Regions from separate parts of the Micromonospora sp. FIMYZ51 genome, predicted to be linked through region 4. Evidence: riboswitches for the same ligand, from Rfam matches in the RefSeq annotation. Region 4 holds a riboswitch; each other region holds the start of a gene.
The links. Region 4 has a riboswitch for cyclic di-AMP ahead of QQG74_RS00465 (NlpC/P60 family protein). Riboswitches for the same ligand answer to the same signal wherever they lie in the genome.

Region 1: another riboswitch for cyclic di-AMP. It lies ahead of QQG74_RS02735 (hypothetical protein); the one in region 4 lies ahead of QQG74_RS00465 (NlpC/P60 family protein).
Region 2: another riboswitch for cyclic di-AMP. It lies ahead of QQG74_RS24565 (hypothetical protein); the one in region 4 lies ahead of QQG74_RS00465 (NlpC/P60 family protein).
Region 3: another riboswitch for cyclic di-AMP. It lies ahead of QQG74_RS10730 (C39 family peptidase); the one in region 4 lies ahead of QQG74_RS00465 (NlpC/P60 family protein).

Annotation. Positions count from the first base shown of each region.
Region 1 is NZ_CP134706.1:553,151-560,885, forward strand. Features, by position in the region: gene QQG74_RS02710 (MFS transporter) at 1-783, shown strand, start outside; gene QQG74_RS02715 (hypothetical protein) at 746-1,534, opposite strand; gene QQG74_RS02720 (hypothetical protein) at 1,720-2,118, opposite strand; gene QQG74_RS02725 (helix-turn-helix domain-containing protein) at 2,232-2,570, opposite strand; gene QQG74_RS02730 (carbonic anhydrase) at 2,764-3,462, shown strand; gene QQG74_RS02735 (hypothetical protein) at 3,714-4,730, opposite strand; cyclic di-AMP (ydaO/yuaA leader) riboswitch at 4,734-4,865, opposite strand; gene QQG74_RS02740 (YibE/F family protein) at 5,032-6,396, opposite strand; gene QQG74_RS02745 (metal-sensitive transcriptional regulator) at 6,759-7,055, opposite strand; gene QQG74_RS02750 (cation transporter) at 7,175-7,402, shown strand; gene QQG74_RS02755 (hypothetical protein) at 7,417-7,735, shown strand, end outside.
Region 2 is NZ_CP134706.1:5,502,348-5,510,082, forward strand. Features, by position in the region: gene QQG74_RS24555 (alpha/beta hydrolase) at 1-319, shown strand, start outside; gene QQG74_RS24560 (AAA family ATPase) at 432-2,546, shown strand; cyclic di-AMP (ydaO/yuaA leader) riboswitch at 2,695-2,826, shown strand; gene QQG74_RS24565 (hypothetical protein) at 2,831-3,937, shown strand; gene QQG74_RS24570 (PfkB family carbohydrate kinase) at 4,106-5,086, shown strand; gene QQG74_RS24575 (5'/3'-nucleotidase SurE) at 5,083-5,907, shown strand; gene QQG74_RS24580 (STAS domain-containing protein) at 6,026-6,391, opposite strand; gene QQG74_RS24585 (hypothetical protein) at 6,749-6,895, shown strand; gene QQG74_RS24590 (hypothetical protein) at 7,032-7,421, shown strand; gene QQG74_RS24595 (cellulose binding domain-containing protein) at 7,572-7,735, opposite strand, start outside.
Region 3 is NZ_CP134706.1:2,188,187-2,195,921, forward strand. Features, by position in the region: gene QQG74_RS10715 (solute carrier family 23 protein) at 1-1,146, opposite strand, end outside; gene QQG74_RS10720 (acyltransferase) at 1,354-2,481, shown strand; gene QQG74_RS10725 (hypothetical protein) at 2,677-3,465, shown strand; cyclic di-AMP (ydaO/yuaA leader) riboswitch at 3,807-3,949, shown strand; gene QQG74_RS10730 (C39 family peptidase) at 4,172-5,038, shown strand; gene QQG74_RS10735 (helix-turn-helix domain-containing protein) at 5,097-5,798, opposite strand; gene QQG74_RS10740 (hypothetical protein) at 5,915-6,940, shown strand; gene QQG74_RS10745 (hypothetical protein) at 6,928-7,455, opposite strand; gene QQG74_RS10750 (CDP-glycerol glycerophosphotransferase family protein) at 7,523-7,735, opposite strand, start outside.
Region 4 is NZ_CP134706.1:90,794-98,528, reverse strand. Features, by position in the region: gene QQG74_RS00480 (zinc metalloprotease) at 1-1,006, shown strand, start outside; gene QQG74_RS00475 (pyridoxamine 5'-phosphate oxidase family protein) at 1,077-1,619, opposite strand; gene dcd (dCTP deaminase) at 1,695-2,273, shown strand; gene QQG74_RS00465 (NlpC/P60 family protein) at 2,410-3,450, opposite strand; cyclic di-AMP (ydaO/yuaA leader) riboswitch at 3,463-3,600, opposite strand; gene QQG74_RS00460 (NlpC/P60 family protein) at 3,786-4,799, opposite strand; gene QQG74_RS00455 ((Fe-S)-binding protein) at 5,054-7,270, opposite strand; gene QQG74_RS00450 (cell division protein CrgA) at 7,549-7,735, opposite strand, start outside.

The DNA of each region.
Region 1 (7,735 bases), 460 kb from region 4:
CCGGCCGGTACCTGGCTGGGTGAGCGTGCCGGCTGGCGGACGTCGTACCTGGCGGTGGCCGCACTCGGCGCGGTCGTGCTGGTGACGGTGGCCTCGTTGCTGCCCTCGACCCGGCCCGATCAGGGGCACGCCGCCCGGGGTGCCACGCCCGACGCCCGCCGCTTCTGGTTGCTGGTCGCCATCGCCGTCCTGACCACCGCCGGTGCCATCGCCGGCTACACCTATGTCGCCGTCTTCGTCACCGAGATCAGTGGGTTCGCCGCCTCGTCGGTCGGGGCCATCCTGCTGGCCCGCGGCATCGCCAGCGTGCTGGGGATCCTCGCCGTCGGAGCGGTGGTGGACCGCCGCCCCTGGCTCGTCCTCGGTGCGGTCGTCGCGCTCCAGTCGGTGGCACTGCTCGGGCTGTACGCCGTGGGCCACCGGCCCGCAGCCTCCGTCGGCCTGCTCGGGCTGAGCGGGCTGGCGTTCGCCGCGTTCACCGCGACGCTCGGCGGTCTCGTCCTCCAGGTGGCACCCGGACGGTCCGACCTGGCCGCAGCCACCCTCTCCGCCGCGGTGAACGTGGGCATCACGGCTGGTGCCCTGGTCGGTGGCCTCGCCCTGGAGCGTTACGGCGTACGCAGCACGATGCTGATCGGCGCCCTGCTGGGCGGCATCGCGCTGCTGCTGGCCCTGGGCGAACGGCTCGTGCCGCCCGCCACCGGGCAGCCCGCCGGCAGCGCCGCCGAGGTTGTTCGGCCCTCGGCTAGGCGGGCACCGGTGCCCGACCGACGACCACGGTAGGGATGTCCCGGGTCTGCTCGGTGTCGCCCAGCCCGACCAGCGGCAGCACCGACTCGCGCTCTTCGGCCGCCGGGAGCAGCGCGGCCATCATCTCCTCGCGGAGGCTGCGCGCTGCCGCGCCGGCAAGCTCCGCGGCCCGCCAGGCTGCCTGCTCCTGTTCCCGGGCCGCCCGCTGCCGGGCGAAAAGGTGGTCGCGTACCGCCCGGCGCAGCAGCAGCTCCTGCTCGACCGGGTGCAGCCGGGGATCCCAACCACGGTGCGCGAAAACGTCGCTGAGCTGTTCCACCGACAGCTCCCGCCGCCAGTACGCGTCAAGCGCTGCTCGGTGCAGCCAACGCTCCCGGTCGGCGTACTCGGCAGGGGTGCGTGGGGTCTGCGGCAGGGGCATCGCGGCGGCGTCCGACAGTCGACGGACGTTCGCCTCCGCCGCCTCGTACGCCTGCCAGGCCCGTTCGGCCTCGTCCTGCGCGGCGACCCACTCGTCGCGTCGGCGGCGTGCCGTCGCCTCGGCCCGGTCGGTGGCGACGGCCACCTCCCCGGTCCAGCGGTCCCGGTCGCGCTGCCGGTCGGCGTGCTCGTCGGGGGTGGGCAGGGCGGCGTCGAGAATCCGGGCGGCGGCGTCGAAGCGGAGCCGCCGGGGCCGCAGCAGCAGCCCGCCGACGGCGAGCGTCAGTACGCCCAGCAGGCTCAGCCAGATCGCGGCGGCCCGGGGCACATCGAGCAGTACGGAGGAAAGAGCGGTAGGCATCATCAACACCTCGCGGTCGAAGGAGGGTCGTCGACTGGGCGGGACGGGTGTCTGACGGCTGGTCCGCTGCCGAGGATCGCGGGTTCCGCTCGTCGTCGCCGGGTCGGCCGGCGACGGCGGATCGAACGCCAGGGGGCGAGCGAGCGGGTGAGATCGCGGCGGACGGCGAAGCGGTCCGGGGCCGTCGGTCAGGCGGCGGGCGGACCGCGTCGAGTCGGCTCGCCGGCACCGGCGGCCACCTGCGCGGTGACGAGGTCGGCCGGGACGGCGGGGGCCGGCGCGGGTCGGGTGTCGGCGAGGTCGGCGCGGGCCGGGCCGGTCGCCGGCTGCTGCGCCGCGATCCGCTGTTGCCGGGTGGTCGCCTCGTCGGTCGTCTGGCTGGGCTCGACCGCCGATCGCGCCACGACAGTGGCGGTCACCGGCCGGGCCGGTAGATCGAGGGCGGTGGGCTGACCGGGTAGGCCGGTCGCGACGGCCCCGCCGAGACCGACGACGAGCACGAGGGCCGCCAGCGCCAGGCGGGTCAACTCCCGCAGGGCGCGCAGCGTCGCCGGCCACATCGGACGGGCGAACGCGGGAGACGGCACGCCTCCAACCTATCGCTCCGTTGCGGAGATCGCAGTGCCAAGGCGGTGCCCGGATCGTGAAGCACACCACTTCGTCCGGAGTGGACGGTCGGGCGGCTCGGCCTGCGGCGGGCTCACCGGTGCTCGGTGGTTGCGCCGGTCACCGGCTCCGTGAACAGAGCCAGCAGGTCGCCGACCTGGCGGTCGGCCTCGGCCGGGTGACGGAACCGGCCGGCCGGGTTGATGGTGTACTCGTTGCGGCGGCCGACCCGGGTGCGCCGCAGGTAACCGCCCGCCTCCAGATCGGCGACGATGGCCTGTGCGGCCCGCTCGGTGACTCCCACCTCGACCGCCACCTCGCGCAGCCGGGCGGTCGGGTTGCGGGCGATGGCGAGCAGTACGTGGGCGTGATTTGTGAGGAAAGTCCAGTTACGGGCGCTTTCCCGTTCGCCTGTGGTCGCCATGGTGGCCATCGTATGACTGTCTCTCCGGGTCTGGTCCGCTGTGCCCTGTCTCCCGCCGTTGGCAAGCGTTCTGGAATACCTGAAATGCATATCACGCATATCTTGACGTAGCTTCGCGGTGCGTGTGACGGTGGTGGCGGCCCGTGACCAGTGTCGGCCGGGATGACCAGGCATTGCACCGAGAGAGGCGAGGTGACGCCGGATGAGTCGACCCGGATCGATAAGCGAGCAGCGAGCACCGGAGCGGGAGTTCCTCACCGCGGACGTGCCGGGCGCCCCCAAGCGGGCGCTGGCCGAGTTGATCGCGGGCAACCGCCGCTTCGTCACCGGCACGCTCCGCCATCCCAACCAGAACGCCAGCCACCGGGCCGCTGTCGCGGCCGAGCAGCACCCCTTCGCGGTGATCGTCGGCTGCTCCGATTCCCGGCTCGCTGCCGAGATCATCTTCGACCGTGGGCTGGGTGACCTCTTCGTGGTCCGGACCGCCGGGCACACCGTCGGGCCCGAGGTGCTGGGCAGCGTCGAGTACGCGGTGACCGTGCTGCGTACGCCGCTTGTGGTGGTGCTCGGGCACGACTCGTGCGGTGCCGTGCAGGCGGCCCGTGCGTCGGTGGCGACCGGCACCACCCCGCCGGGTCACCTGAGTGCCGTGGTGGACGCGGTGGTGCCGAGCCTGCGCCGGGCCCGCGAGGCGGGCGTCGACGAGCTGGACGGGATCGTGGACATCCACATCGCGCAGACCGTGGAGGCGATGCTGGAGTCCTCCGAAACGCTCGCCGCCGAGGTGGCCGCGGGCGGGTGTGCGGTGGTGGGCATGTCGTACCGGCTGGCCGCCGGTGAGGTGCGGGCGGTCACCGCGCAGCCCGCCGAGCTGGCCGACGCGCCGGCCCGAGCCGCCTGACCGCCCTGCGAAAGGCTGGCCCGAGCCGCCCGACCGACGCCGAAAACCGCCCCGAGCCGCCCGACCGACGCCGAAAACCGCCCCGAGCCGCCCGACCGACGCCGAAAACACGTCCCGAGCCGGCCGACCGACGCCGAAAACCGCCCCGAGCCGGCCGACCGACGCCGAGGGCCGTTCCGAGCCGGCCGACCGACGCCGAGGGCCGTTCCGCCAGGTGGCGGAACGGCCCTCATTTGTCGTGCCCGGGGTGCTCAGAGCAATGACACGTGCACGTGGTCGGTGTGGTCGGACGGGCCGCTGTAGGAACTCCAGCGCTCCGTCGCCGCGAACCAGATCTGCCGGTTCCAGATCACGTAGTAGATGCCCAGCCGGTCAGCGTTGCGGACCAGGAAGGCCGCCAGGTTGTTGCCGTATATCCGGGTGTCGTTGTTGTGCCACGGGGAGAAGCCGCTGTTCTGCAACGACCAGTCGCAGGCCCGGCCCTTGGGGTGCTCGAACTTGTCACCGGGGCGCCAGCAGCCGACGAACCGGTTGAAGCCGGCCCGCTTGACCTCCTTGTACATGTGCAACGTCCGGGGCGTGATGCAGCCCGACGTGGTCGGGTCGTTCTGGTTGCACGACTCGGTCTTCCAGCCACCGTCCGCCGCCCGGTTCGGTGCGATCCGGGCGACCGGGGAGGTGGCGGCCACCAGGCCGCCGGTGAGACCCTCGCCACCGACCAGCCGGAGCGACTTCTCCGCCTCGGTCTTCTTGCGGGCCATGTCGTTTGTCAGCTTCCGCTGCTCGCGTACCTCGGCGTCGAGCGCGAGCTTGGCCGTCTCGGCGCGCAGCTTCACCGTGTTGACCTCAGCCAGCTTCTTGTCGTTGACCAGGTTCAACTCGTCGAGCGCGGAGGCCCGGTCGATGAACGAGTCGGGGGCGTTGCTCTGCAACAGCATGCCGATCGCGCCCACCCGACCGGTCCGGTACGACTGGGTCGCGATCTCCGCGACCTGCGGAGCGAGTTCGTCCAGGGCAGCCTGGGCGCGGCGGACCTCCACCGCGAGTTCGAGCTGCTTCTTCTTGGACTTCTCCAGCTTCGCCTTGGCCTTTGTGTAGTCCCGGTTCGTCGCCTCGATCAGGTCGTTGAGCATCGGCGGGTCGTCGTCGTGCTCCGCCGGTGCGGGTGGCTTCGGCGCGGCCGTCGCAGGCATCGGCCCCGCGAACACGGCGAACGCGGCGCACACGGCCACCACGGGTGTCAACCAGCGGCGTAGGGGTGCCGTCACTGTTTTCCCTTCCATCGACCGCCGACCGGGTTAGCTGACGGGTTCGGGACGGAAGCGGCCCCTACCGCAGTCGCGGATTCACCCCACGTACCTGGGTTCCCGGTTCGCCTGGTGGCGATTGGGCGGTGGCACCGCAGGCGCTGGGGTACGCCTTCGGCGGTGACCGGCAGTGAGGTTACCCGAGAGTCCACTTGGGCTTCTACGCCCCGAACCCGGCCAGATGCGTCATTTCGTAATCGCGGTGAGTGACCAGCGACACTCGTGCTGGCCTCGCCGGCCGAGGCGGTCACGTTGAGGAGTGTCACCATGTGGTGTCCGTGCTCCTGTCCGGGTCGGGCCACCCCGGCGGGGTGGCGGTGGACGTGTTGCGGGTACGCGGTGTGCTGAGGGCGTGCAGCGCCTCGGCCCGGTCCGTCGCCGGCCGGGAAACCCTGGAATCGTCATCGTCGTCCGGGCCGGCGGGGTCGCCACCGACCCTGCCGCGCTGCTGCCCGGCCGTGGTCACCAGTGCCGCCAGGGCGGTGGTGAGCGGTACGGCGGCGATCAACCCGAGCGTGGCCACCACGCTGCGGACGATCTCCTGGGCGAGGAACTCGCTCGTCACGATCTGCCCGAGGGCGCGGGAGTCGGCGGTGAGCAGGAGCAGCAGCGGCAGCGACGCGCCGGCGTACGCCAGGATGATGGTGTTGACCACGGAGGCGATGTGGGCCCGCCCCACCCGGGTCGCCGCGCGGTACAGCTCACGGCGAGAGAAGTTCGGGTTGGCGTGCCGCAACTCGGTGACCGCTGCGGCCTGGGTGACCGTGACGTCGTCGAGCACGCCAAGCGATCCGATGATGATGCCGGCCAGCAGCAGGCCGTGCAGGTCGACGTCGGCCCGGAACATGGAGAGCGTGGTGGCGTCCTCGCTGCCGAAGCCGGTCAGGTGGGTGGCCCTGGTCGCGATCAGGCCGAGTAGCCCGGTGAGCACCAGACTGCCGAGGGTGCCCAGCACGGCCACCGAGGTCTGCGCGGAGATGCCGTGGGTCACGTACAGCACCACGAACATGATCAACGCCGAGCCGACGATGGCGACCAGCAGCGGCGGATTGCCGGCGCTGATGCCGGGCAGCACGAAGGTCAACAGGATGCCGAAGCTGGCGGCCAGGCCGGCCAGCGCGGCCAGGCCGCGCAGCCGGCCGAAGGCGACGATGGCGGCGGCGAAGAGCACCGCCAGCCAGATCAGCGGCGTGCCCCGCTGGTGCTCGGCGATGTTGTACGTGCTGATCGACGGATCCTCCGGGTCGAAGAGCGCGACCAGGATGACCTCGTCACCGGTGCTGACCCGGGGCGCGCCGGGCCCGGCCGGGATGGGCGTCTGCACCTCCTGGCCCGCGTCGGGGCCGTCCTGCACCCGGACGGTGACCGTGCCGCACGGGCCGGCCGCTGTCGTCGGCGTGCCCTCCGGGACCGCCGGGTTGGGCGGACAGGTCTCGGTCACCACCCGGGTGACCGTGCCGTGGTGACGGGGGGTGTCGTCGGCCGCCTCCGGCCGGGGGGCGTCCGTGGGCCAGAGCACCAGGGCGGCGATCAGGGTGACCAGAAAGAGGGGGACCACCGTCACGACGAGGATCCGCCGCACCCCGGGCGGGGTGGGCGGAGCGGAACGGGTGTGGTCGGCGCCCATTCAATGTCTCCCAACGATTCCAGGGCGGAGTACGTGCCGGCGGCCGGGTCGGTTCAGTGCCTGCGCACCACCGTTTGTCGACGCGACGCGGATGGTCTGAGCGTGGCGGAACGGCTGCGTACCGTGATGTGTCGGCCGGCTCTCGACGGCCGCCGCGGTGCGGCGGCGGAGGCGGACGCCCGAGGGCGGGCGTGGGCCGCGGGGCACGGATGTCGGCTGGGCATCGTGAGCGAATGGTAGCCAGCCCGGCATCCGAACGCAGGTCGCGAGGGTTTGTCGGCGGTTCGTGGCGCGCCGGGGCCGGTGTGAGCTGCGGCGGCCGGGTCAGTGGCCCGGCCGCCGCAGCTTGTCGGTGTCGCTGGTCAGCCGCGCTTCATCAGGCGGCCCACGGCGGCCATCATCTCGGTGGCCATCTCGTCGGCGCGTCCCTCGGCGGCACCCTCGTGCATGCAGTGCCGGGCGTGCCCGTCGAGCAGACCGAGGGCGACCTTGTCCAGCGCGGCCTGGATGGCGGAGATCTGGGTGAGCACGTCGATGCAGTAGCGGTCCTCGTCGACCATCTTCTCGATGCCACGGACCTGACCCTCGACGCGACGCAGCCGGGCGAGCAGCTGGTCCTTGCTGGCGGTGTAGCCGCGGATCGGCGCAGGTGTGGTCATGCGGCAAGCATAACGTACCCCCCGGGGGTATGCTACGGTCGACAGGTCAGATACCCCCGCCGGGTATCTCGACGGGTCGTCCGGTCCACTACCTGGCCGGGCGTGGAGAGGAGAGTTCCATGGTCACCACGACGTACCAGGTGCAGGGCATGACCTGCGGGCACTGCGTCAACGCGGTGAGCGCCGAGGTCGGTGCGCTGCCCGGGGTCAACGAGGTACAGGTCGACCTCGCCACCGGTCGGGTCACCGTCAACAGCGCGCAGCCGCTGGCCGACGACGCGGTCCGCGCCGCCGTCGACGAGGCCGGATACGAACTGGTCGGCGGCGCAGCCGACCAGCGGCGGTAGGCCGAGGCGTACCGATGAACACAGCGACCAAGCTGGGCAGCTTCGCGCTCGGCGTCGCGCTGGTCTTCGGCGCGGCGTACGGAGCCGGTCAGCTGGCCGGCCCCGTCACCCCGGTCGCCACCACCGACCATCCGACGGACGACAGCGGGCACGACGCCGACGGCTCCGCCACGCCCGGTCACGACGAGGGCGGCGGCCACGAATCGGCCGGCGACCGACTGCCCGGTGGGCTGCTCGTCGCCGACCGTGGGCACACCCTGGTACCGGTGGCGGCGCCGACGGGCGAGTTCGCCTTCCAGATCGTCGGACCCGACGGGCGGCCGGTCACCGGGT
Region 2 (7,735 bases), 1.6 Mb from region 4:
CGCCCGCGCCTCGCTGCGCTCGATCGGCGGCTTCCGCGCCTCGATCGGCACCCAGCACCGGCTGGCGACGCTGGCCGCGCTGGCCCACTTGCCGGCCGCGGCCCTGGTCGGCGACCGGGACCGGCTCACCCCGCCGCCGTGCGCGGAGTCGATCGCCGCCGTGCTGCCGGCCACCGACCTGACCGTCTGCCCCGGTGCCGGCCACATGCTGATGATGGAGCGCCCCGAGGAGGTCAACGCCGCCCTGACCGGCGTACTGCGCCGGGTCCTCGACGCCGCACCGGCCCGCGTCGGCGCGCACCGCCGACGCCGCGCCTGACCGGGACCCGCTCCGCTGCCACCGGCGTCGCGAAGGTGCCCTTCCGGGCTGCTGTTCGGCGGGGCGTAATCTCGTGCGGTTGGCCGGGCGGCGTCACGAGGAGAAGCGAGCGGTGGATCAGAGCACCCTGGATCAGGAGATCGCCGTCGAGCAACGGCATCTCGACCGGGTGTACGCGCGACTGGCCGAGCTGCGCCGCGCCGCGGTACGGGCCGAACGGGACGGCTACCGGCTGGCCCGGGTGGGCAACTTCGGCGCCCTTGTCGAGCGGGACGCGATGGTCTTTCACGCCGCCCAGCGGCGTCATCTGCTCGACGCCGAATACGAGGGACTTGTCTTCGGCCGGCTCGACCTGCGCGACGGGCAGGTGCTCTACGTCGGGCGGCTCGGCATCCGTGACGAGGACGCCAGCACGCTTGTGGTGGACTGGCGGGCACCGGCCGCCGCCGCGTTCTACCAGGCCACCCCCGCCGAGCCGCTCGGTGTGGTGCGGCGGCGGACGATCCAGTCCAGCGGCGAGCGGGTCACCCGGATCGAGGACGACCTGCTCGACCCGGACGCCGCGCCGCCGGAGATGCCGGTGGTGGGCGACGGCGCGCTGCTGGCCACGCTGTCCCGGACCACCGGCCGGGGCATGCGCGACATCGTGGCGACCATCCAACGGGAACAGGACGAGGCGATCCGCTCCCCCGGTTCCGGAGTCACCCTGGTCTCCGGCGGTCCGGGCACCGGCAAGACGGCGGTGGCGCTGCACCGGGCCGCGTACCTGCTCTACGCCGACCGCAGCCGGTACGCCGGCGGCGGCATCCTGGTGGTCGGCCCCTCCTCGGTCTTCGTCTCCTACATTGCCTCGGTGCTGCCGTCGCTGGGCGAGGAGACCGCCACCCTGCACTCGCTGGGCAGCCTCTTCCTCGGGGTGGCCGCCACCCGGACCGACCCGCCCGAGGTGGCGGCGATCAAGGGGTCGCTGCGCATGCGCAAGGTGCTGGAACGGGCCGCTCGGGACGCCGTGCCCGACTCGCCGGCCGAGCTGCGGCTGCTCTACCGGGGGCAGTTGCTGCGGCTGGAGCGGTCCGAGTTGGACGCCATCCGGGACCGGGCGTTGCCCCGGGGCGCCCGCCGCAACGAGGTGCGCCGGGCCGGCTTCGACGGGGTGCTCGCCGCGCTCTGGGCGCAGGCCCGCCGGCTGGGCATCTCCGGTCTGCCGGAGCAGCGGGCCTTCGAGGACGAGCTGATCGAGCGGACGGACTTCCGGGACTTCCTCAAGGCCTGGTGGCCCCGGCTGCATCCCCGGCACGTGCTCGGCTGGCTGGCGCAGCCGGACCGGCTGCGCCGCTACACCGCCGGCCTGCTCTCCGGTGCCGAGACCCGACTGCTCGGCCAGGCGTACCGGGAGTCAGCCGAGCGGGGGCCGAGCGTGGCCGACGTGGCGCTGCTCGACGAGTTGGACGCGCTGCTCGGCAAGCCGGTGCGTCCGGCCCGCCCGAAGCGGGACCCGTACCAGCTGGCCGGCGGGGTACGCGAGCTGAGCACCTTCGCCGACCGGCAACGGGCCGCCCGGCAGGCGGCCCGCGAACGCCCGGAGGACTACCGGGACTATGCGCACGTGGTGGTCGACGAGTCGCAGGACGTCTCGCCGATGCAGTGGCGGATGATCGGCCGACGCGGGCGGCTGGCCTCCTGGACCGTCGTCGGCGACCCGGCGCAGACCGCCTGGACCGGCGATCCGCAGGAGCTGGCCCGGGCCCGGGACCAGGCGCTGGGCCGGCGCCGCCGGCACCGGTTCACGCTCACCACCAACTACCGCAACTCGGCGGAGATCTTCGCGGTGGCGGCGGCCGAGATCCGCCGGGTGTACCCGGATCTCGCGCTGCCCACGGCGGTCCGCACCACCGGGGTCGACCCGGTGCAGCTGACGGTGCCGGCGGCGAAGCTGGCGAGCACCGTCGCGACGGCGGCGAGCACCCTGCTCGACGAGGTCGAGGGCACCGTCGGGGTGATCACGCCGGTGCCGCGTCGCGACGAGGTCGCGGCCTGGCTGGACGGCCTCGGTGGGGAGCGTCTCCAGGTGGTGACCAGCCTGGAGGCCAAGGGCATGGAGTACGACGGGGTGGTGCTGGTCGCCCCGGGCGAGATCCGGGCCGAGCCGGGCGCCGGGGTACGCACCCTCTATGTCGCCCTTTCCCGAGCCACTCAGCGGCTCACCACGATCGACCCGGTCGACTGAGCAATTCCGGGAAACTGCCGCCTTAGTGCCGTTATGTCTGATTTAATGGTGAACGAGCAAGTACCAGGAGTCACAGCAGCTGCACCAGTCACAGCAGTCCCGGTACGCTCGGACCCGGCCCCCGCCAGGCGGCACCCACCGGTGCCGGCGGTGGTCGCCGCCTAATCGCCCGCCAGGGCGAACCGGGGAACCATGTTCCTGGGGTGCATCCGCGCACGCGGTAGGGATCTTCCGTCCCGAACCCGTCAGCTAACCCGGTCGGCGGCTGACGGAAGGACATGTGCATGCCAGCAGTGGCAACCGTGAGACCGGCCGCCCGGATGGCGGCCCTGATCGCCGCGGGGCTCGCCCTCGTGTTGAGCGTCACGCTCGCACCGTTCAGCCCCGCGACCGCCGCGCCACCGGTATCGCGTGCGGCAGCCCCCGACGACATCGACGACGAGGGTGGCACCCCGGCACTGCGCGCCCAACTGGAGGCGGCCAGCAAGGGCTACCTCGACGCCAAAGCCGCGCTGGACCGCTCGGTGAAGCGGCAGAAGGAACTGGCCAAGCAGCTCAGCACCACCGAGCAGCAGCTCGGCGAGCGCACCGCAAAGGTGGCCGAGATCGCCTCGCAGGCCTACCGCACCGGCCGGCTCGGCGCCGCGTCGGCGCTACTGAACAGCGGCACCCCGGCCGGCTTCATGGACCGGGCGGCGGCGCTGGACGTGGTGGCCGCCAACGAGGACCGCGCGGTCCGCGAGCTACAGGCCACCCGCGACGAGATCCGCAAGACCAAGCAGGCGCTGGACCTTGAGATCCAGGAGGAACGCAAGCAGGTCGCCGTGATGGCCAAGCGCAAGGAGCAGGCCGAGCGGGCGCTGACCGTCGCCAACGAGCGGGCCGAGGCGGCCGAACGCGCCGCCGCAGCCGCCGAGCGGGCCACCCGGGCGCCGACCAGCAGCCGTGGGTCCAGCCCCACCGCCAAGCCGGCGCCGCGCAACGCCAACGGCTCGTGGCCGAAGGAGTCGTGCAGCGTCAACGACCCCACCCCGGCCAACGGCTGCATCACCCCGCGCACCCTGCACGCGCTCAACCAGGCCAAGGCGGCCGGCTTCACGCGGTACGTCTCCTGCTACCGCTCCGGCGGCTCGGGTGAGCACCCGAAGGGTCGAGCCTGCGACTTCGCCGCCCAGAAGAACGGCTTCGGCGGTGCGGCCACGGGTGGCGACCGGACGTACGGCAACAACCTGGCGGCGTACTTCGTGAACAACTCCGACCGGCTCGCCGTGCTCTACGTGATCTGGTACAAGCAGATCTGGCTGCCCAGCAGTGGGTGGAAGTCGTACAGCGGCGCTCGCGGCGACCCGTCGAGCGACCACACAAACCACGTCCACCTGTCGGTCTACTGATCGAAGACCGGCACGTCGGGTGGGTCGCCTCGCACGGCGGCCCACCCGACGTCGTTTTCGCCTCAGCCCGTCGCCGTGCGCCGTGCCGCCACCTTGGTTACCGTCCTTGCAGTAAGCGGACATTTCGTCAGCTCGAACGGAAGGAACGGTCATGGGCAGGTGCCAACCGTGAGCGGACGGGTCATGGTGTTCGCACCGACGCCGCTGCTCACCGTCACGATCGACAAGCCGAACGACGCCCCGGAGCTGCACCTGCATCCCGGCGGTCAGGGTGTCTGGCAGGCCCGGATGGTGCTGTCGCACGGTGTCGACGTGGTGCTCTGCACGGCGCTCGGCGGCGAGATCGGTCAGGTGTTGAAACCGCTGCTGATCAGCGAGGGGGTCGACCTCAAGGTGGTCACCCGCGACTCGGGCGGCAGCGGCGGGTACGTGCACGACCGCCGCGAGGGCACCCGCCGGGAGATCGTCGACGTGACCGGCCAGCCGTTGAGCCGGCACGAGCTGGACGAGCTGTACAACCTGGCACTCGGCGAGGGACTGCGGGCGGCGGTGAGCGTACTCAGTGGGCCGAACGACCCGTCCCTGGTACCCGCCGACCTCTACCGCCGTTTCGCCGCCGACCTCGGTGCCAACGGCAGCCGGGTGGTGGTCGACCTCTGTGGTGAGCACCTGAACGCGGTACTGGACAGTGGGGTCTTCTTCGTCAAGGTCAGCCACGAGGAACTGATCGCCGACGGGCGGGCGGCCGGCGACGAGGCGGAACAGCTCATCGCCGCGATGCACGAACTGCACGCCTCCGGTGCCGAGAACGTGGTGGTCAGCCGGGCCGACCAGCCGGCGCTGGCGCTTGTCGAGGGCGAGGTGTTCGAGGTGCTGATGCCCCGGCTGGAGGCCGCCGATCCGCGCGGCGCGGGCGACTCGATGACCGCAAGCGTGGCGGCCGTGGTGGCCCGGGGCGGCGACGTGCACACCGCCATCCGCACCGGTGCGGCGGCCGGCGCGTTGAACGTCACCCGGCACGGGCTGGGCACCGGCCGGCTCGATTCGATCACCGGCCTGGTCGACCGGGTCCGGCTGGAGCCGGCCGGCGTCCAGCCGCAGCAACGCACCACCCCGGACGAGTTGGCCCAGCGGGTGGCCGGGCGATGACCTTGCGAATCCTGATCACCAACGACGACGGCATCAGCGCGCCCGGCATCCAGGCGTTGGCCCGCGAAGCGGTCGAGCGTGGGCACGACGTGGTGGTGGCCGCACCGCTGGAGGAGGCGAGCGGCACCAGCGCCGCGATGAGCGCGCTGGAACAGGACGGCCAGGTGGTGGTACGCGACCACCCGCTGCCGGAACTGGACGGAGTGCCCGCGTTCGGGGTGGGTGGCAGCCCCGGCTTCATCGCGCTCATCGCCGTGCACGGCGCTTTCGGGCCGCCACCGGCGGTGCTGCTCTCGGGAATCAACCGGGGCGCCAACGCGGGGCGGGCCGTGCTGCACTCCGGCACGGTGGGCGCGGCGTTCACAGCCGCCGCCAACGGCTGCCGGGCCATGGCCGTCTCGCTGGACGTGTTGTCGGTGGGTGAGGCCACCGCAGCCAGCGGCGGTGCCGCGGTGGCTGCCGCCGCCCGGATACGCGACGCCGACCGGCACTGGTCGACCGCCGCCCGGGTCGCGTTGGACCTGCTGCCCCGGCTGACCGCCGGGCCGGTGGAGAGCGTGCTCAACGTCAACGCGCCGGACCTGCCCTTCGACCGGCTGCGTGGCGTCCGCCGAGGCACCCTGGCCACCTTCGGCCAGGTGCAGATGACCGTCGCCGAGTCCGGCCACGGCTTCGTGCGTACCGCCCTGGAGGAGCCGGGTGAGGTGGTGCAGCCCGGCACCGACCTGGCCCTGCTCACCGAGGGCTACGCCGCGGTGACGGCGGTCCGGGCCGTCACCGAGGCGACCGACGTCGACCTGTCGGATCTCGACGCCGGCTGAGCACGCCAGGACGGCCCTCTCCGGCGCTTGCACCGTCGACAGCTTGCACGGTCGACAGCTTGCACGGTCGACAGCTTGCACGGTCGACAGACGTGACCAGCCCAATCGACGGACGTGACTAGGCGCCGGGCAACACCTCGGGTGTCGCGGCGGCACCGGCGTAGTAGGGCTCGGGAGCACCGAAGAGGCCGAGCAGCCCGGTTACCCAGAGCTGTCGGTGCACGAACCGACTCGGCTCGGTGACGACCAGTTTCACACCACTGACTTCGGCCGTCTGGAAGCCGGCGACCATCGCGCTGATGCCCACCGAGTCGATGAAGGTGACCAGCCGCATGTTGAGCTCGATCCGGGCCGGGCGCCCCTTGGCCAGCACTTCGGCGATGGCCTCTTTCACCTCGTACGCGGTGTCGACGTCGATCTCGCCCCGCGGGGCGATCTCGATGACACCACCAGGCCGAACCGTTTGCAGGATCGACAGGCTCACGCGAGCACCTCCACTCGCCCGTCCGACGGGCGCCTCATCAGTACGCGGGCCGCGACCGAGAGTATTCCTCCAACGGCCTCGGTCGCCACCCCTCGGGATGAGCAATTCGCGAACGTGGGTGCGCCAAAAGCCCCACGCCCGGACCTTCCAGGACCAAACTACCCGACGCCGGATGGGTCACCCGCGCCGCCGAACCAGGGTAGCGGGCCGACGCCGGCCCGGCACTGATCCGACGTGCCGGCGTGCCCGCCGGCCGGACCGGCACTGGGCTGGCCACGGGCACCGTTGCGCCGACGGGCGCCGTTGGCGGGGTGTGCCTAGCATCACCGATGGACTCCACGAACGAAAGGACTGTCAATGCTTCGCAGACTTGCCGCGCTGGCCGGTGTCAGCGCCCTGCTCGCCCTCGTACTGGCCTGCGGATTCGGCGGCGGCGACGGGGACGACGATGACGATGACGACGACTTCGCCCGGGCCGCTGCCGTCGCCGTCGTGACCCGCTGACCGCCGACGGCCCGAGCGGGTTTGCGACGGCACCCGGCGGGGCACAGCTTGCCAGGCGAGCCCACCGCACCGGGCACGCCGCCGAGGAGGTCTGATCTTGGGTACCGGCCTCGGCACTGTCGAGGAGGGAACCCACATGTTCGGAACCAACCTGCTGGAGCGCCGCAGCACGCCGGAGCGGATCGCGGACCAGGCGTGGCAACACCTCGTCTCGGCCGTCAACACCGCCGGCGACAGCATCCGCGACACCGCCCGCTCGGCCCGGCACACCTCCGCCGGCCTCGCCGACGACGCCGGCGACCTGGTGGGCTCGGCCGCCGAGGAGGCCCGCCACCGGGCCACCCGGGCCTTCGACGCGCTGGCCGGGCGTCGTCCCGCGCTGCCCTGGACGCTGCTGATCGGCGCCGCCCTGGTCGGCGCCGCGATCGGCTGGGCCGCCGGTACCGCGGCGCGGGCCGCCGGCAGCCACGACCGCGCCGTCGAAGACATCGAGTTCATCGACGTCCAGCGCCCCAACGACGTGTAAGGAAGGGCCCCCTGTTAACGCCTCATGCATAGCAGGGGTCCCCTGTTAACAAACAGTCACGGCTCGCGACGACCGCCTGCCACGGCGACGGGCCCCGCCCGACCTCACCGGTCGGACGGGGCCCGGGTCGCTACCCGTACGGCGTACGGATCAGCGGCTGGTGCAACTGACGGTGGCCGGCGCGGCGTTGCTGCCGGTGGCGCTGGCGAGGAAGCCGACAGTGCCCGTGGCACCGGGGGTGAGGGCGCCGTTGTAGCCCGCGTCCCGCACCGAGACGGTCGCGCCGTTCTGGGTGTGCGTGCCACCCCAGAGCT
Region 3 (7,735 bases), 2.1 Mb from region 4:
GTCGTGGAAGTCGACCCGGTTGTCGAGCCAGATCCGGGCGCCGAGGATGGCGATAAGTCCGTAGAGCGCGGTGGTGGCGCCACCGAGCACACCGGCCGGCACGGTGAGGATCAGCGCGCCGACCTTGGGGCTGAGCCCGAGCAGCACCGCGGCCAGCCCGGCCACCCAGTACGCGGCGGTGGAGTAGACCCGGGTGGCGGCCATCACGCCGATGTTCTCGGCGTACGTGGTGGTGCCGGAGCCGCCACCGGAGCCGGCGAGCACGGTGGCCAGCCCGTCGCCCATGAACGCCTTGCCCATGTCCCGGTCCAGGTTGCGGCCGGTCGTCGCGGCGACGGCCTTGACGTGGCCGGCGTTCTCCGCGATCAGCACCAGGACCACCGGGATGATCAGTACCACCGCGCGCAGGCTGAAGCTGGGGGTGTGGAACTCGGGCAGCCCGACCCAGGCGGCCTCGCGCAGCCCGGTGACCGCGGCCGGGGCCAGCCCGCCGGTAAGCGCGGCGACCAGCCAGCCGACGAGGACGCCGAGCAGGATCGAGAGCCGGGCCAGGAAGCCCTTGAAGAGCACGGTGAAGAGCAGGATCGCGGCGAGCGTGAGCACCGCGATCAGCGGCTGGGCCTTGACTCCGCCGTCGCCGCCGCCGTCCCAGGCGACCGGGGCGAGGTTCAGCCCGATCAGCATCACGATGGCGCCGGTGACCACCGGCGGCATGAGCCGGTTGATCCAGCCGGCCCCGGCGAACTGCACCAACAGGCCGACCAGGGCCAGCGCGGCGCCGGCCACCACGATGCCGCCGAGCGCCGGGCCGATGTCGCCGCCGGACTTGGCGGCCAGCACCGGTGCGATGAAGGCGAACGACGAGCCGAGGTACGACGGCAGCCGGTTGCCGGTGATGACCAGGAAGAGCAGGGTGCCGAGCCCGGAGAAGAACAGCGTGGTGGCCGGCGGGAAGCCGGTGATCAGCGGCACGGTGAAGGTGGCGCCGAACATCGCCACCACGTGCTGCACGCCGACGCCGATCGTACGCGGCCAGGTGAGCCGTTCGTCGGGGTGGACCACCTCGCCGGGGCGGATCGACCGGCCGTCGCCGTGCACCGACCAGGGTGACCAGCGGGAGCGCGTGGGGGTGGGGGACTGGGTCATGGTTGGCCCTTCACATCCGAGATGGCGGGGGCGCGGTCGACCCTGAACGTTGTTTCTAGCATGGGCGGTCGGCGCGGAAGATGCCGGTACGGCGCGATTCGGCGCTGGTGGGCAGGTGTGTTAGCAGGGGGCCCTTGCTATGCACGAGGCGTTAACAGGGGGCCCTTCCTTACACCTGGGGTGGGAGTGGGCGGGTAGGGTGCCCGGATGACCAGCACGACCGTCGACCGGCCGACCGCCCCGACCGGACGCGGCACGGCGAGCCGGCTGCCGTCGCTGACCGGGTTGCGCTGGGTCGCCGCCCTGCTGGTCTTCGGTTTCCACGCCGGGACGATGCGGATCATCGCCGAGCCGGACCACCAGGCGGTGGTCGGCAAGATCTTCACCCTCGGCCTGTCCGGGGTGCAGTTCTTCTTCGTCCTCAGTGGGTTCGTGCTGGTCTGGTCGGCTCGACCCGGTGACTCCCGGCGGCGGTTCTGGCGGCGTCGGTTCGCCAAGATCTACCCGAACCACCTGTTGATGTGGGCGGTGGCGATGCTGGCCGCGCTCTGGTTCGCCGACCCGATCAACCCGGTGGCCGCGGTGGAGAACCTGTTCCTGCTCCAGGCCTGGGATCCCCGGCCGGGCTACTTCTACAGCGTCAACAACGTGAGCTGGTCGCTCTCCTGCGAGTTGTTCTTCTACCTGTGCCTGCCGCTGGCGCTGCCGTTGGTGCGGCGGGCCCGGCCGTGGCAGCTGTGGGCCGTGGTGATCGCGGTGCCGCTGCTGATCCTGGCGCTCTGGCCGGCGCAGACGCTGGTGCCGGAGCAGTACCGGTGGTGGTTCACCCAGGTGTTCCCGCTGGTGAGGTCGCTGGAGTTCTGGATGGGGGTGGCCGCCGCCGAACTGATGCTGCGGGGTCGCTGGCGCGGACCGCGCCTGCTGGTGGCGAGCCTGATCTTCGTGGCGACCTGGGTGGTGGCCGCGCAGTGGATCCGTGCCGAACTGTGGGCGGCGATCCTGTCGGCGGCGTACGTCGTGCTGATCGCGGCGGCGGCCGACGCGGACGTGCGGGGCAGCCGGTCGCCGCTGCGGTCCCGGCCGATGGTCTGGCTCGGCGAGGTCTCCTTCGCCTTCTACCTGGTGCACGTCTTCGCGATCATGACGATCATGCGGATCACCGGCGACTGGGGGACCGGCTTCCCGGGCTGGTGGGGTCCGGCCGCGGTGATCGGATTCCTGCTGCTCACCCTGGCCCTGGCCGCGTTGCTGCACCGCTACGTCGAGCAACCCATGATGCGCCGGCTGGCGCCGCCCCGCCCGAGCGCCGCCGGGACTGTCCACTCCGGACGATAGGGCTCGGCCGAGCGTCGGCTCGATCCGGCGAACAGTCCCACCCGACACGCCCGGACGGCGATGCGGCTGCCACGACGACGGCGGTAGCGTGAGGGCCGTGCTCATCGCCGCGCCTGCCTGTCCACTGTGGTGCTCGCGGCGTCCGGCCGTCCGGATGCTGACCGGCCTCGTGCCTCGTTCCCGCTGAGGCAGGTCATGGAGCAGTCTGTCCTCTACCAGTTCCTGACCGAGGTACCCCGGGCCGTCGCCATCTGGTCGGCGCTGCTGGTGCTCGCGCTGGGGGTGCTCACCGCCCTGGTCGCCCGCCCGCAGCGGGCCCGGTCGACCGAGGGGGCACCGGCGGTCGAGGGTGCGCCGGTGGCCGAGGGCGACTCGGCCGAGGATCCCGCCGTGACCACGGCCGCGGACCTGAGCAGGTACGCCGGAGAGGTGGCCGTGGCGGCGGCCGGTGCCGCGCGCAACGCCCAGCGGCGACGGGACGCCTGGCGGGTCGCGCACGAGGAACTCGAACGCGCCTGGACCGCGTACGACGAGGCGGAGCAGGTTGCCCGGCGACTCGCGGCCACGGTGCCGCTCGCGGTGCCGGGGGCGGTGCGGAGCCCGGACGAGTACGCCGCCCGGGAGCGGTGGCTGCACCGCGCCGCGATGGCCGCGCACTGGCGGGGCGACCTGACAGCCCGGCAGTTGAGCGAGGTGTTCGCTCGGCGGCGCGGTGGGGATCCCCGATGGCACCCTGCCGAGCAGGAGATCACCCTCGCCCGGCTGCTGCGCGACAGTCGGCTGGCCGCGTACCGGACGGCCGAGGCCCGGGAACGTGCGGCGTGGCGGGCGGCCGGAATCGCCGCCGAGGCCGCCCGTACGCTCGCTGCCGAGGCGTACGCTGCCGCACAGCGACTTCGGCCGGACCGGGTGCCGACGCGGCGCCGGGTCGCCTTCGGCCGGCCGGCCGTCATCCGGCGCTGGCGTCCGGCCCGGGTGGGCTGATCGGATGACCGCCCGGTCGGGCGGTCGGACCGACCTCGCCGACCGGTGCGGGTGCAGTCCCCGAGATGGGTGACCCCGGTCACATTGACTCCGGAAACGGTCACCGAGCGCGCTCGGGTGCATCGGTTACGTAATTTCCGGGACTTTTTGGGTGGTCGGTCCGGTTGTCGCCTTTCGGCGTGCTCAATTCCCCGAATCCCATTGAGCGACGCCAGTCGCCGAATACCCGGAAATAATTGATCTGGATCATGTTTACGCAGGCAATGACGGGTTGGCGCGCGGTTTGACCGGCCAGTAATGTCGCCCCGTCCGGTGCGGTAACCGATCGCAAAAGGCGACGCCGCGCCGACCCGCTCAATCGTGATCTCACGAACCGGGGACCCACTGCATTACCTGGGGTGAATCCGCGAGCCTCGGCCCGCGGTAGGGCGATCTTCCCGCCCGAATCCGTCAGCTAACCCGGTCGGCGGTGTCGGAAGGAGCTCCATTCGCGTGCAACACGTACCGATCCCCCCGTTGTTCCCACGCCTCCACGGCATCGCGGTGTCCGCGTTCGCCGGCTCTCCGACGGCGAGCTGATACCGGACCCACCGCCACCGCCCGGTGTCCCCGGGTGAATCTCTCGAACGGTCCGTCCGCGTCCGGGTGGTCGTCGGTTTCCCCTGCCGACCCGACCGCCGGCACCGGTACGGCCGCCCCAGCCCTCGTGGAGGATTTTGTGAAGCACACCGTCAAGCGTCAGCTCCGCCGCCTGGCGACGGAGCGTCCGTACCAGATCGTCGCCGGATCGGCGGCGGCGCTCATCCTGGCGACCGGCACGGGTGCCGCGCTCGCCGGCACCGGGGACGCCCCGGCCAGCGCACAGACCACCACCGTCGCCGAGTTGCGCGGTGACGCGGCGGCCTCCCGCAGCGACGCCCGGGTGGCGCAGACCCCATCGTCCGCGCCGAGCGAATCGGTCGCGGCCAGCGCCGCCGCCTCGCCCTCGCCGTCGCCCTCGCCGAAGGCCAGCTCCGCCACGCCGGACCCGGACCTGACCAGTAAGAAGGCCGCGCCGAAGCCGCCGGCGAAGAAGGTCCTGGACTACGACTACCAGGCACAGGTCAACGGCTACTACTGCGGCCCGGCCGCCGTGCGCAACGCGCTGAGCGCCGCTGGCGTCGAACGCGACCAGGACACCCTGGCCAGCCAGCTCGGCACCACGTTCGCCGGCACCAACTCGGCGGCGGACACCACCCGGGTGCTCAACGCCGTGCTCAAGGGCGACCCCTACCAGACCAGGTGGATCCGTGGTGGTGCGGCCACCCCGGCCCAGATGGACCAGCTCCAGGCCGACGTCGTGGCGACAATCAACGACGGGCGGGGTGTCGTGGTGAACGTGGCCGGCAGCGCCACGGACACCAACGGTCGCTGGCACTCCTTCCCCGGCGGGCACTACATCGCCGTGGTGGGCTACGAGGACGAGGGCCGAATGGTGAAGATCGCCGACTCGGCCGACGGGTCCTACTACTCCTACTGGATGAGCACCATCGACCTGGCCAACTGGGCGGCCACGCGCGGCTACTCGGCCTGACCGACCTGACGGACCCGAACGGGCGCCGGTTCCCCGCTGGGGAACCGGCGCCCTACCGTCACCGCCCCTGTCGCCCGCCCTTGCCCGCCCCGCCGGCCGTGCTCTCTGCCGTGCCGGCCGCGCCGGCCGCCGTGCCTGCCGCGTCGAGCGCCGGCACCAGCGGCGTCAACGCGGCCCGGACCAGGTCGGGCAGCGACCCGGACGGTACGACGAAACCGGGCATCGACGGTGCCACGGTCGTGGACTCCAGCCACTGCCGGAGGGCGACCCTGGCGGCTGCCCCGACGCTGGCCGAGAGCACCCGGGCGGTCAGGCGGTCGATGTCCGGGCAGCGTTCGGTGATGGCGTCGGCGAGCGGGCCCTCGATCGTGCTGACCGTGTCGACGTAGCAGGCGCGCAGGGCGGGACTTGTCGTGATCATCAACAGCGCCGCGCTGGACTGGTCGCCCTGGTCGGCGTACTGCCCGACGACGGCGTCGAGCACGGCGTCGGCGAGGCCGATCTCGGTGGGCCGGGAGAGCACGGCCGCCGCGACCTGTGCCGTACGTTCTGCGGTGACCGCCGCGATGATCGCCTGCTCGCGGCTTGAGAAGTAGTTGTTGTACGTCCTTGGTGACACCCCAGCGGCCTCGGCGATGTCGTCGACGCGGACGTTGCCCGGCCCGCGCTCCAGCGCCAGGCGCAGCGCGGCCGTGCGGAGCGCCGCTCTGGTCGCCTGCTTCTTCCGTTCCCGCAAGGAGGGGCGGCCCGCTGCTGTCACCCGCTCACCATCGCACAATCTCTGCGTGTCCGCAAACTTGCGTGCGCGCAGAAATTTGCTAGCGTCGCCACGAGCCCCCACCCCGGCGGCGCCCCGAGCGAGAAGGACCGACAGACATGCGAGCCAAGGGCATGAGCTACGACACCGGCTTCGTCCGGGACGGGCACAACTCGTTGCCGCACTTCGACCCGGAGTTGGTCCGGCGAGAGTTGACAATCATCCGCGACGACCTGCACTGCACCGCCGTCCAGATCGTCGGAGGCGACCCGCAGCGCCTGGAACTCGCCGCCCGGCTCGCCGCCGAACTCGGACTGGAGGTCTGGTTCTCGCCGTACCCGCTGGACCTGTCGGCCGACGAGGCCCTCGCCCTGTTTCTCGACTGCGCCGAGCGGGCCGAGCGACTGCGCGCGACCGGGGCCGAGGTGGTCTTCGTCTCCGGCGTCGAGCTGAGCATCATGAACCGGGGCTTCGTCGTCGGCGACCGCATCGACGACCGACTCGGCAACCTCCTTGCCGACCCGGTCGGCCGCGCCGAACGGATCGCCGAGGTCCGCTCCCGGCTCGACCGGTTCCTCCGCACCGCCGTGGCGGCGATCCGCGAACGCTTCCACGGAAAGGTGACCTACGCCGCCATTCCGTTCGAGGGCGTCGACTGGGAGCTGTTCGACTTCGTCACCCTCGAACTCATCCGCTCCGCCGAGGTCGCCGACCAGTTCCGGGCGGCCGTACGCGAACTCGTCGCCCAGCCCAGTCCGGTCGCGATCACCGGTTTCGGCACCGCGACCTGGCGCGGTGCGGGCGACGTCGCGCCGCGCAGTATGGAGATCATCGAGTACGACGAGGCCACCGGCGAACCGGTCCGACTCAACGGGCGCTACCAGCGCGACGAGGCCGGCCAGGCGGCCTACCTGAGCGAGCTACTGGAGATCTTCGACAGCGAGGGCGTGGACAGCGCCTTCGTGCACCTGTTCGCGCTGTACAACCTGCCGCACCGCCCCGACGGCGACCCCGCCGACGACCTCGACCTGGCCAGCCTCGGGATCGTCAAGGTCCTCGACGGCCGGGACGGCGACACCTACCCCGGCCTGCCCTGGGAGCCCAAGGCCGCCTTCGCCGCCGTGGCCGACCGCTACCGCGACTGACGGCGGACCAGCAGCCGGGCCACCGCCAGCGGCAGCACATGCAGTACGCCGACGAGCAGCAGCGCCAACGTGGCGATCTGGCCCACGGCGAGCCCCTCCAGCGCCAGTATCAGCACCGCGCAGCCGCCGGTGACCAGTACGTGCCGCACCAGCCGCAGCGTGATCCGTCGGGTCGACCCCGGCGCGTCCGGCGCGGCGGGGTCCGGCGCGGTGGCTTTCGGCGGCCGTGACGTGACCATCGCCGCGATCGCGATCAGGCCGGCGACCTGCACCGCCCAGCGGGCGGTGGTGCCGATCCCGGCTCCGTCGGTCACCGACGGTGCGACGACAGTGGTGGCGGCGAACACCACGAAGGCCGGCAACCCGGTGAAGAGGAACGCCAGAATCCCGACCCGCGCCACCCGTTGCCCCAGGCTGTCCTGCGGTTCGACCTGTTGTTCGAGGTTGACGCGGATCTCGTCGGGGGCCCACACCAACTTGCGGGCGGGCGGCTGGTCGGGCGTCGGTTGCGACATGCGGACAAGTCTAAAGTGGATCCGCCAGGTCCCCGGCTACGGGGACCTGGCGGGCAGTGCCCGCGCGTCAGGTGGTGGGGGAGAGCGGGGCGGTGCGCGCGGCGCGCGGCGTCGGCGGAGCCCAGGTGGGGTCCAACTCGCGCCGGGCGGCGGCCAGGAACGCCTCGGCGTAGGCGTCGATGGGGAAGTCACCGAGGTACCGCCGCCGGGTCGTCCAGCGGGCCGTGGCGAGCGGATCGGTGTCGAGCAGCCCGGTCAGCACCTCGTCCAGGTTCGTCAG
Region 4 (7,735 bases):
ACCACGTCCCGTCCTGCTGCGCCGGCGGATGGCCGGCATCGCATCGACATCGTTGGCGCTGGCGCTCGGCGTCGCCTCGGTCGGCCTGCTGCCGGCCGCCGCCACGACGGCCAGTCCGACGATCGCCGGCCATGCCGCTGCCGCGCATGCCGACGAGGTTTGTGAAGACGGCACGGATGCCCTGGCCAGGGTCCGGGGCGGTGAAGCCAAGCACGACCCGAACGAGCTGACCATGGCCCAGCTTCAGCAGCGGGAGGCCGAGTTCGCCGACCTGTTGCAGGAGCGGGCCAAGCGGGTCGGGCAGCGTACGCTCAGCGCCCAGGCCGCGGCGGCGTCGGTCACCATCCCGGTCGTGGTGCACGTGATCCAGCGGGACTCGACCCGGGCCGGCGGGAACATCCCCGACTCGATGATCAACTCGCAGATCAATGTGCTGAACCAGGCGTTCAGCGGGGCAACCGGTGGTGCCGCCACGGCGTTCGCGTTCCAGCTTCAGCGCATCAACCGGGTCACCAACTCGTCGTGGTACCCGATCCGGCAGGGCTCGACGGCCGAGCGGCAGATGAAGACCCAGTTGCGCCAGGGCACGAAGGGCACGCTCAACATCTACCTTGGTGCGCTGAGCAACAACCTGCTCGGCTGGGCGACGTTCCCGCAGACCACGCTCAACGTGATGGACGGCGTGGTGGTGCTGAGCGAGTCGCTGCCCGGTGGCACCGCCACCAACTACAACCAGGGTGACACCGGCACCCACGAGGTCGGCCACTGGCTGAACCTCTACCACACCTTCCAGGGCGGCTGCTCGGGCAGCGGCGACCAGGTCTCGGACACCCCGGCCGAGGCGTCTCCGGCGAGCGGCTGCCCGACCGGTCGGGACACCTGCTCCGCACCGGGCCTGGACCCGATCACCAACTTCATGGACTACTCGTACGACTCCTGCATGTACCAGTTCACCCCGGGCCAGGCGACCCGGATGATCAACGCCTGGAACACGTACCGCGCGTAGCGCGGCAGTCTGATCCGTACGCCGGTGCCGGCCCCGAGCAGATCGGGGTCGGCACCGGCTGCGTGTCGGCTCAGGCCGCGTGGGCGTGGCGGGCCGAGCGGGCCGGCAGCGGCGCGAGGCGGTTGTCGTCAGTGCCGGCACCGGCCGGGTCGAGCCAGACCTGGACCGCCGGTCGACCCGCCAGGTCGCTCGGCCCGCCGGAGCCGACCTGCTCGCGACGGGCGAGCATCGCCACGTCGACCGTGAACTCGAAGAGTCGCCAGTCGGCGTGCGGGGCGGCCCGCGCCGCGAGGGCCAGTCGGGTCACCGTGGCGCCGTCGGTGACCGGCTTGGCCCGACCCGCGACGTACGCCTCGTCGTCGCTCTCCTCGGGCGGGAACGAGTGCAGCGCGTAGCGCCCGTCACGCTCCAGGTCGCGCCGCTTCGGCGAGTCGATCACGAAGCAGAACAGACCGTCGTCGGTGATCACCGGGGAGACCGGGTGCACCCGGGGCCCGCCGTCGGCGCGGACCGTGGCCAGATAGCCGAAGCCAGGGCCGTACTGCTGCATGAGAAGGCGGATCCCGTCGGCGAGTCGGGGCTCGTCAGCGGCGAATTCGGACCAGGAAGCCATGACCACATCTTATCGAACATACGTTCTAAGCAGGTAGTCCGACACGCAGGTCACCCGTACCGCTATGGTGTGTCGATGCTGCTCTCCGACCGCGACCTGGTCTCCGAGATCAAGGCGGGCGCCCTGGCGTTGGAGCCCTTCGAGCCCACCCTGGTGCAGCCGTCAAGCATCGACGTACGCCTGGACAAGCTGTTCCGGGTCTTCAACAACCATCTCTACACCCACATCGACCCGGCGACCCGGCAGGACGACCTGACCTCGCCGGTCGAGGTGCCCGACGGTGAGCCCTTCGTGCTGCACCCGGGCGAGTTCGTGCTCGCCTCCACACTGGAGGTCATCTCCCTCGGCGACCAGTTGGCCGGGCGACTCGAAGGCAAGTCGAGCCTGGGCCGGCTCGGTCTGCTCACCCACTCCACCGCGGGTTTCATCGACCCCGGCTTCTCCGGCCACGTCACGCTGGAGCTCTCCAACGTGGCCAACCTGCCGATCACCCTCTGGCCGGGCATGAAGATCGGTCAGCTCTGCATCTTCCGGCTCTCGTCGCCAGCCGAGCACCCCTACGGCTCGGCCGTCTACGGCTCGCGCTACCAGGGCCAGCGCGGCCCGACGCCGAGCCGCGCCTGGCAGAACTGGCGCACCTGGCCGGTCCGCTGAGCCCCACCGCAACGATCGCCCGCCAGGCTGGCAGGGTGCGAGCCGCCGTGCACGCAGCTGCCGCCGCCGACCTCGGCCTGACCGGCCGGGCCCGCGCCGTCATGGGCGCGGACCCGACCGCCGTACGCCAGCCGCGTCAGCCGGGCCGGCCGAAGCTGTGGATCGGGCTGTCGTCCATCCGCTTCATCTTGACCGGCTGACCCGCCCGGGACGAGTGCACCACCCAGCCACCGCCGACGTACATGCCGACGTGGTGCAGGTCGCGGTAGTAGAAGACGAGGTCACCCGGGCGCAGGGCAGCGCGGCTGACCGGCTCGGTGGCCTGCCGCTGCCGCGCCGCGTTGTGCGGCAGCGCCACCCCGCCACGCGCCCACGCGGCCAGGGTCAGCCCGGAGCAGTCGTACGCGTCCGGCCCCTCGGCGCCCCACGCGTACGGCTTGCCGATCTGGGCGCAGGCGAAGCTGACCGCCTTCCCGGCCGGGCCGCCCGGGTAACCGGCCGGACAGGGCTTCGGGCGCAGCGGTCCACCACCCCCCTTCCCGTACGCCCGCAGCCGCAGCCGCTGCAACCGGTCGATCTCGGCGTCGATCTGCCGCCGCTTCTGCCCGAGTTCGACCTCGGTGCCGGCCAGCTGGGTGATGCTGCGGTCCAGTGCGCCCTTGGCGGCGGCCAGTTCGTCGCGCAGCTCACGCGCCTGCCGTACGTCCTGCTGCTGGAACTGTGCGTAGCGGTCGAGCAGGCCGAGCTGCTCGACCACCTCGCCGGGCGACCTGCTGCCCAGCAGCGTGTTGACCACGCGGACCTGGCCACCCTTGTAGGCCCGGGCGGCCAGCCGGCCGACCCGCTCCATCGCCTCGTCCACCTGACGTTGCAGTGGGGCGATCCGGGCGGCCAGGGCGTCCGCCTGCCGCCGTTTGGCGGCCAGATCCTGCCGCGTGGCGTTGTGCCGTTCGATCACGGGTTCGAGCCGGTTCCAGTCCTCGTCGATCTGGCGCTCGATGTCGGCGACCGTGGGGTCGGCGTACGCCGCCGTCGCGCCGCCGGTCAGGATGACGGCGGTCGCGGTCAGGGCGGCGAGTGCGGTGGTGCAGCGGTACCAGCGGAAACGCGGCGCAGCCGTCGTCGGACCGGGCAACGCCGGCCGTCGCGACGGTGGCCGCGGGGCATGGTGTGCCACCGGGCTCCGTACTCCTTCTTCCCATACCGCCTACCGGGTTAGCTGACGGGTTCGGGCGGGAAGGGGGCGCCCTACCGCGAGGATCGCGGATTCACCCCGGGTACCTGGGTCCCCGGCTCGCTCGACAGAACGACTCGGCGGTGCCGGACCGTTACCGCCCTCGGTGGGCGGAGCTGTCAGCCGGCCGACGATTGCCCAGCGTAGGGACGATCCGCATCGATACGCAACACACCCACGCCATCACTGTCGGTGCATAAATCCGACAACGGCGAAGGCCCCGGGTCGCTTGACCCGGGGCCTTCGTTCGTTCCTGTGCTACCGCTCAGCGGTGCAGATCAGCCGGGACGGCGGAAGCCGGCGACCGGCATGGTCGTGATCGGCGATACGTTCACCGGCTTGCCGGCGCGGGGCGAGTGCACCATCAGGTTGTTGCCCAGATAGAGCCCGACGTGACTCACGTCGCTACGGAAGAAGACCAGGTCCCCCGGCCGGGCTTCGGCCCGGGAGACGGCCTTGTTCTCGCTCCACTGGGCCCCGGTGAAGTGGGTGAGGTGGATCCCGGCGGCCTTGTAGGCGTACTGGGTCAGCCCGGAGCAGTCGAACGAGTTCGGCCCGGTGGCGCCCCAGACGTACGGCTTGCCGACCTGGGCGCAGGCGACCTGGATGGCGGTCCGTGCTGCCGCGCTGACCACGTCCTTGATGGTCGGGCAGTTCGTCGTCTTGACCACGGTGACCGGCAGCGACTTCTCCAGCCGCTTGATTTCGGCGTCGATCTGCTTCTTCTTCGCCGCCAGCTGCTTCTCCTTGGCCTCCTGATCGGCGATCAAGGCGTCGAGCTTGGCCTTCTGGTCGTCGTACTTCCGCTTGACCTTCATGACGCCCTCCAGCTCACGGCGCTCCTGCGCCGCCAGCCGGTTCAGGAAGGCCATCTGCTCGCCGAGCGTGTCCGGCTTGGCGTTGAGCAGCACCGCGCCGAGCTCGGACGACGGGCCGGTGATGTAGTACCGGGAGGCCATGTCGCCCACCCGGTTCATCGCCAGCTCGGTCTCCAGGGCCAGCGGCTCGATCTTCTTCTGGATCGTCTTCGACTTCTCGCGGTTCACCTTCAGCTGGGACCGCACCTTGTTGTACTGCTCGATTGTGGGTTCCAGCCGCTGCCACTGCTTGTCGATCTCCGCCTCGATCTGCTCGACCGACGGCTCGGCGTACGCGGGGGCGGCGAGCAGGCCAGCGCCGACCGCGGCGGCGGCGACCAGGACGACCAGCCGGCGGGCGGCCCGGTGCAGGCCACCGGGACGGCGAGAGCGTCCGGGCGCGCGACGATGAAGGGGCATGGTTGCCACCGGCACCGACTCCTTTGCAACCGACCACCGGGCGTCCCGCGAGCGGTAAGGGGCGGGACAGACGACCTACGGCGGCCGGTGCCCAAGACTAGGGAAGGCGTGCTGCGGAATCAAGGCGACCAACGGCTTATTCACGTTTGCGCGACCGGTCGAATACAAAGGGTGTCGACCATTCTCGTAACAGTTATCTGGGCCAATACGTAAACGGGGTACGACGGCACCGGTGAAGGTACCCTCGCACCCCGCGTACGGGTCGTGTGTCAGTTGCCGACCGGCTCCTGCGCCGAGGCGGTCGGCTGTTCGGGCTTGACCGACCGGAGCAGGACGCTTGCCACGTCGACCACCTCGACCTGCTCACCGGCACCCTTGCCGTTCACCCCGTCGCTGAGCATCGTCGAGCAGAACGGGCAGCCGACGGCCACCGTCCTCGCCCCGGTGGACATGGCCTCCTCCACCCGGTCGACGTTGATCCGCTTGCCGATCCGCTCCTCCATCCACATCCGGGCGCCACCGGCGCCGCAGCAGAAGGAACGCTCGCTGTTACGCGGCATCTCGACGAGACCGCCGTCCGCAGCGCCGCCGGATCCACCGGCAATGGCGCTGCCCAGCACCTCGCGCGGCGGGGTGAACACCCGGTTGTGTCGACCGAGGTAGCACGGGTCGTGGTAGGTCACCCCGCCGTCGACCGGCTGCACCGGGGTGAGCTTTCCGGTGGCGACCAGGTGGGCCAGCAGCTGGGTGTGGTGCACCACCTCGAACTCGCCGCCGAGCTGGCCGTACTCGTTGCCGAGCGTGTTGAAGCAGTGCGGGCAGGTCGCGACGATCTTGCGCTTGGCCTTCTCGCGCCCCTCGAACGCCTCGTTCAGGGTCTCCACGTTCTGCTGGGCGAGCATCTGGAAGACGAACTCGTTGCCGATCCGTCGAGCGGGGTCACCCGAGCAGGTCTCGCCCTCGCCGAGGATGGCGAACGAGACGCCCGCCTCGTTCAGCAGGGTGGCCACCGCGCGGGTGGTCTTCTTGGCCCGGTCCTCGAAGGCACCGGCGCAACCCACCCAGAACAGGTACTCGAAGTCCTCCACCTCGCCGACCCGGGGAACCTCGAAGTCGAGGCCCTTGGTCCAGTCCTCGCGGGTGTTCTGCGGCGCACCCCAGGGATTGCCCTTGTTCTCCAGGTTGCGCAGCATCACGCCGGCCTCCGAGGGGAAGCTGGACTCGATGAGCACCTGGTATCGGCGCATGTCGACGATGTGGTCGACGTGCTCGATGTCGACCGGGCACTGCTCCACACAGGCACCGCAGGTGGTGCACGACCAGAGCACGTCCGGGTCGATCACACCGCCCGCCTCGGCGTCGCCGATCAGCGGCTTCTCCGCCTCGGCAAGTGCCAGTACGTCGACGTGGGCGAGCTGGGCGGCGGTGGCCTTCTCCTCGCCGGTCAGGTCCTTGCCGCCGCCCGCCAGCAGGTAGGGCGCCTTGGCGTAGGCGTGGTCGCGCAGGCTGAGCACCAGCAGCTTCGGCGACAGCGGCTTGCCGGTGTTCCAGGCCGGGCACTGCGACTGGCACCGGCCACACTCGGTGCAGGTGCTGAAGTCCAGCAGGCCCTTCCAGGTGAACTGCTCGACCTGGGCGACGCCGAACTGGTCCTTTTCCGGGTCGGCCTCTTCGAAGTCCAGCGGCTTGCCGTCGCTCATCATCGGCCGCAGCGCGCCGAGGCCGGAGCCGGTCTTACCCGGGTTGCGCTTGAAGAAGATGTTGGGGAAGGCGAGGAAGCGGTGCCAGGCCACCCCCATGGTGACGTTCAGCGAGATCACGATGAGCCAGGTCATCGAGATGGCGATCTTGATGAGGGCGGCGATGCTGACGCCGGCCTCCCAGCCCGGCAGCGCCGAGCCGACCGCGTGGCTGAGCGGGGTGGCCCAGGTCGGGTACTCGAAGTGGTCGGTGGCGACCTTGAAGCCACGGATCAGGAAACCCATGATCAGGACGGCCAGGACGACCGCTTCGACGAAGTAGCCCTGCCACATGGTGGACCCGGTGAACCGCGACCGGCGGCCGGCCCGGTTCGGCCGGTTGGCCACCCGGATGGCGATCAACACCGCGATGCCGACGATGCCCAGGATGCCGATCCACTCGGTGACCAGGCCATAGATCGTCCAGCTGCCGATCAGCGGCAGCCCGCCGGTCGGCGAGACCACCTCGAAGTACGCTTCGAGCACCAGCAGCGACAGCACGATGAAGCCGACCATCACGAACCAGTGCGCGGCACCCACCACGCTCCAGCGGAGCATCCGGGTGTGCCCGGCGGTCTCCGCGAGCATTGTCTTCGTGCGGCTGACCGGGTCGCCGAAGCGGGACGGGTCGGGCTGACCCAGCCGGATCACCGCCACCATCTTCATGACCGCGCGCACGGCAAGCCACACCGCCACGGCGGTGATGGCGGCCGCGAGGATCGTGGTGACGATCTGGACGCTGCCCATCGAGTTGGCCTCCCGGTCTGCTGCCTGTCGAGCGGGCGTGGCGACCGGGTCGGGCACGAGCGGTAGGCACCACCGCACCGTCAACCGGATCGGTTGCTGACCTCGCTCCGCTCGGTCATGCAGTGCAGCCTACGCGCAAGGTTACCCGAGAGTAACGTGAGTCTTCTCGCACCCAGGGCCACGTCGCCCTGCGCCCACCTTAGGAGGTCACCGGGATTCGCGCCGGGCGGCCCCTGGCTGCACGGCGCGCGGCGCCGGGTGTGTGCCCTGCGGGTGACTCAGCGCCAGCGGGAGAGCAGGATCAACGAGGCGACCATCGCGCCGAAGCCCACCGCGAGGTTCCAGTAACCCAGCTCCATGACCGGGTATTCCTGCTCGGAGAGGTAGTAGACCACCAGCCAGCCGATGCCGAACACGATGAGCGACACCGCCGAGACCGGCAGCCAGAGTGGGCTCGGCTTGCGC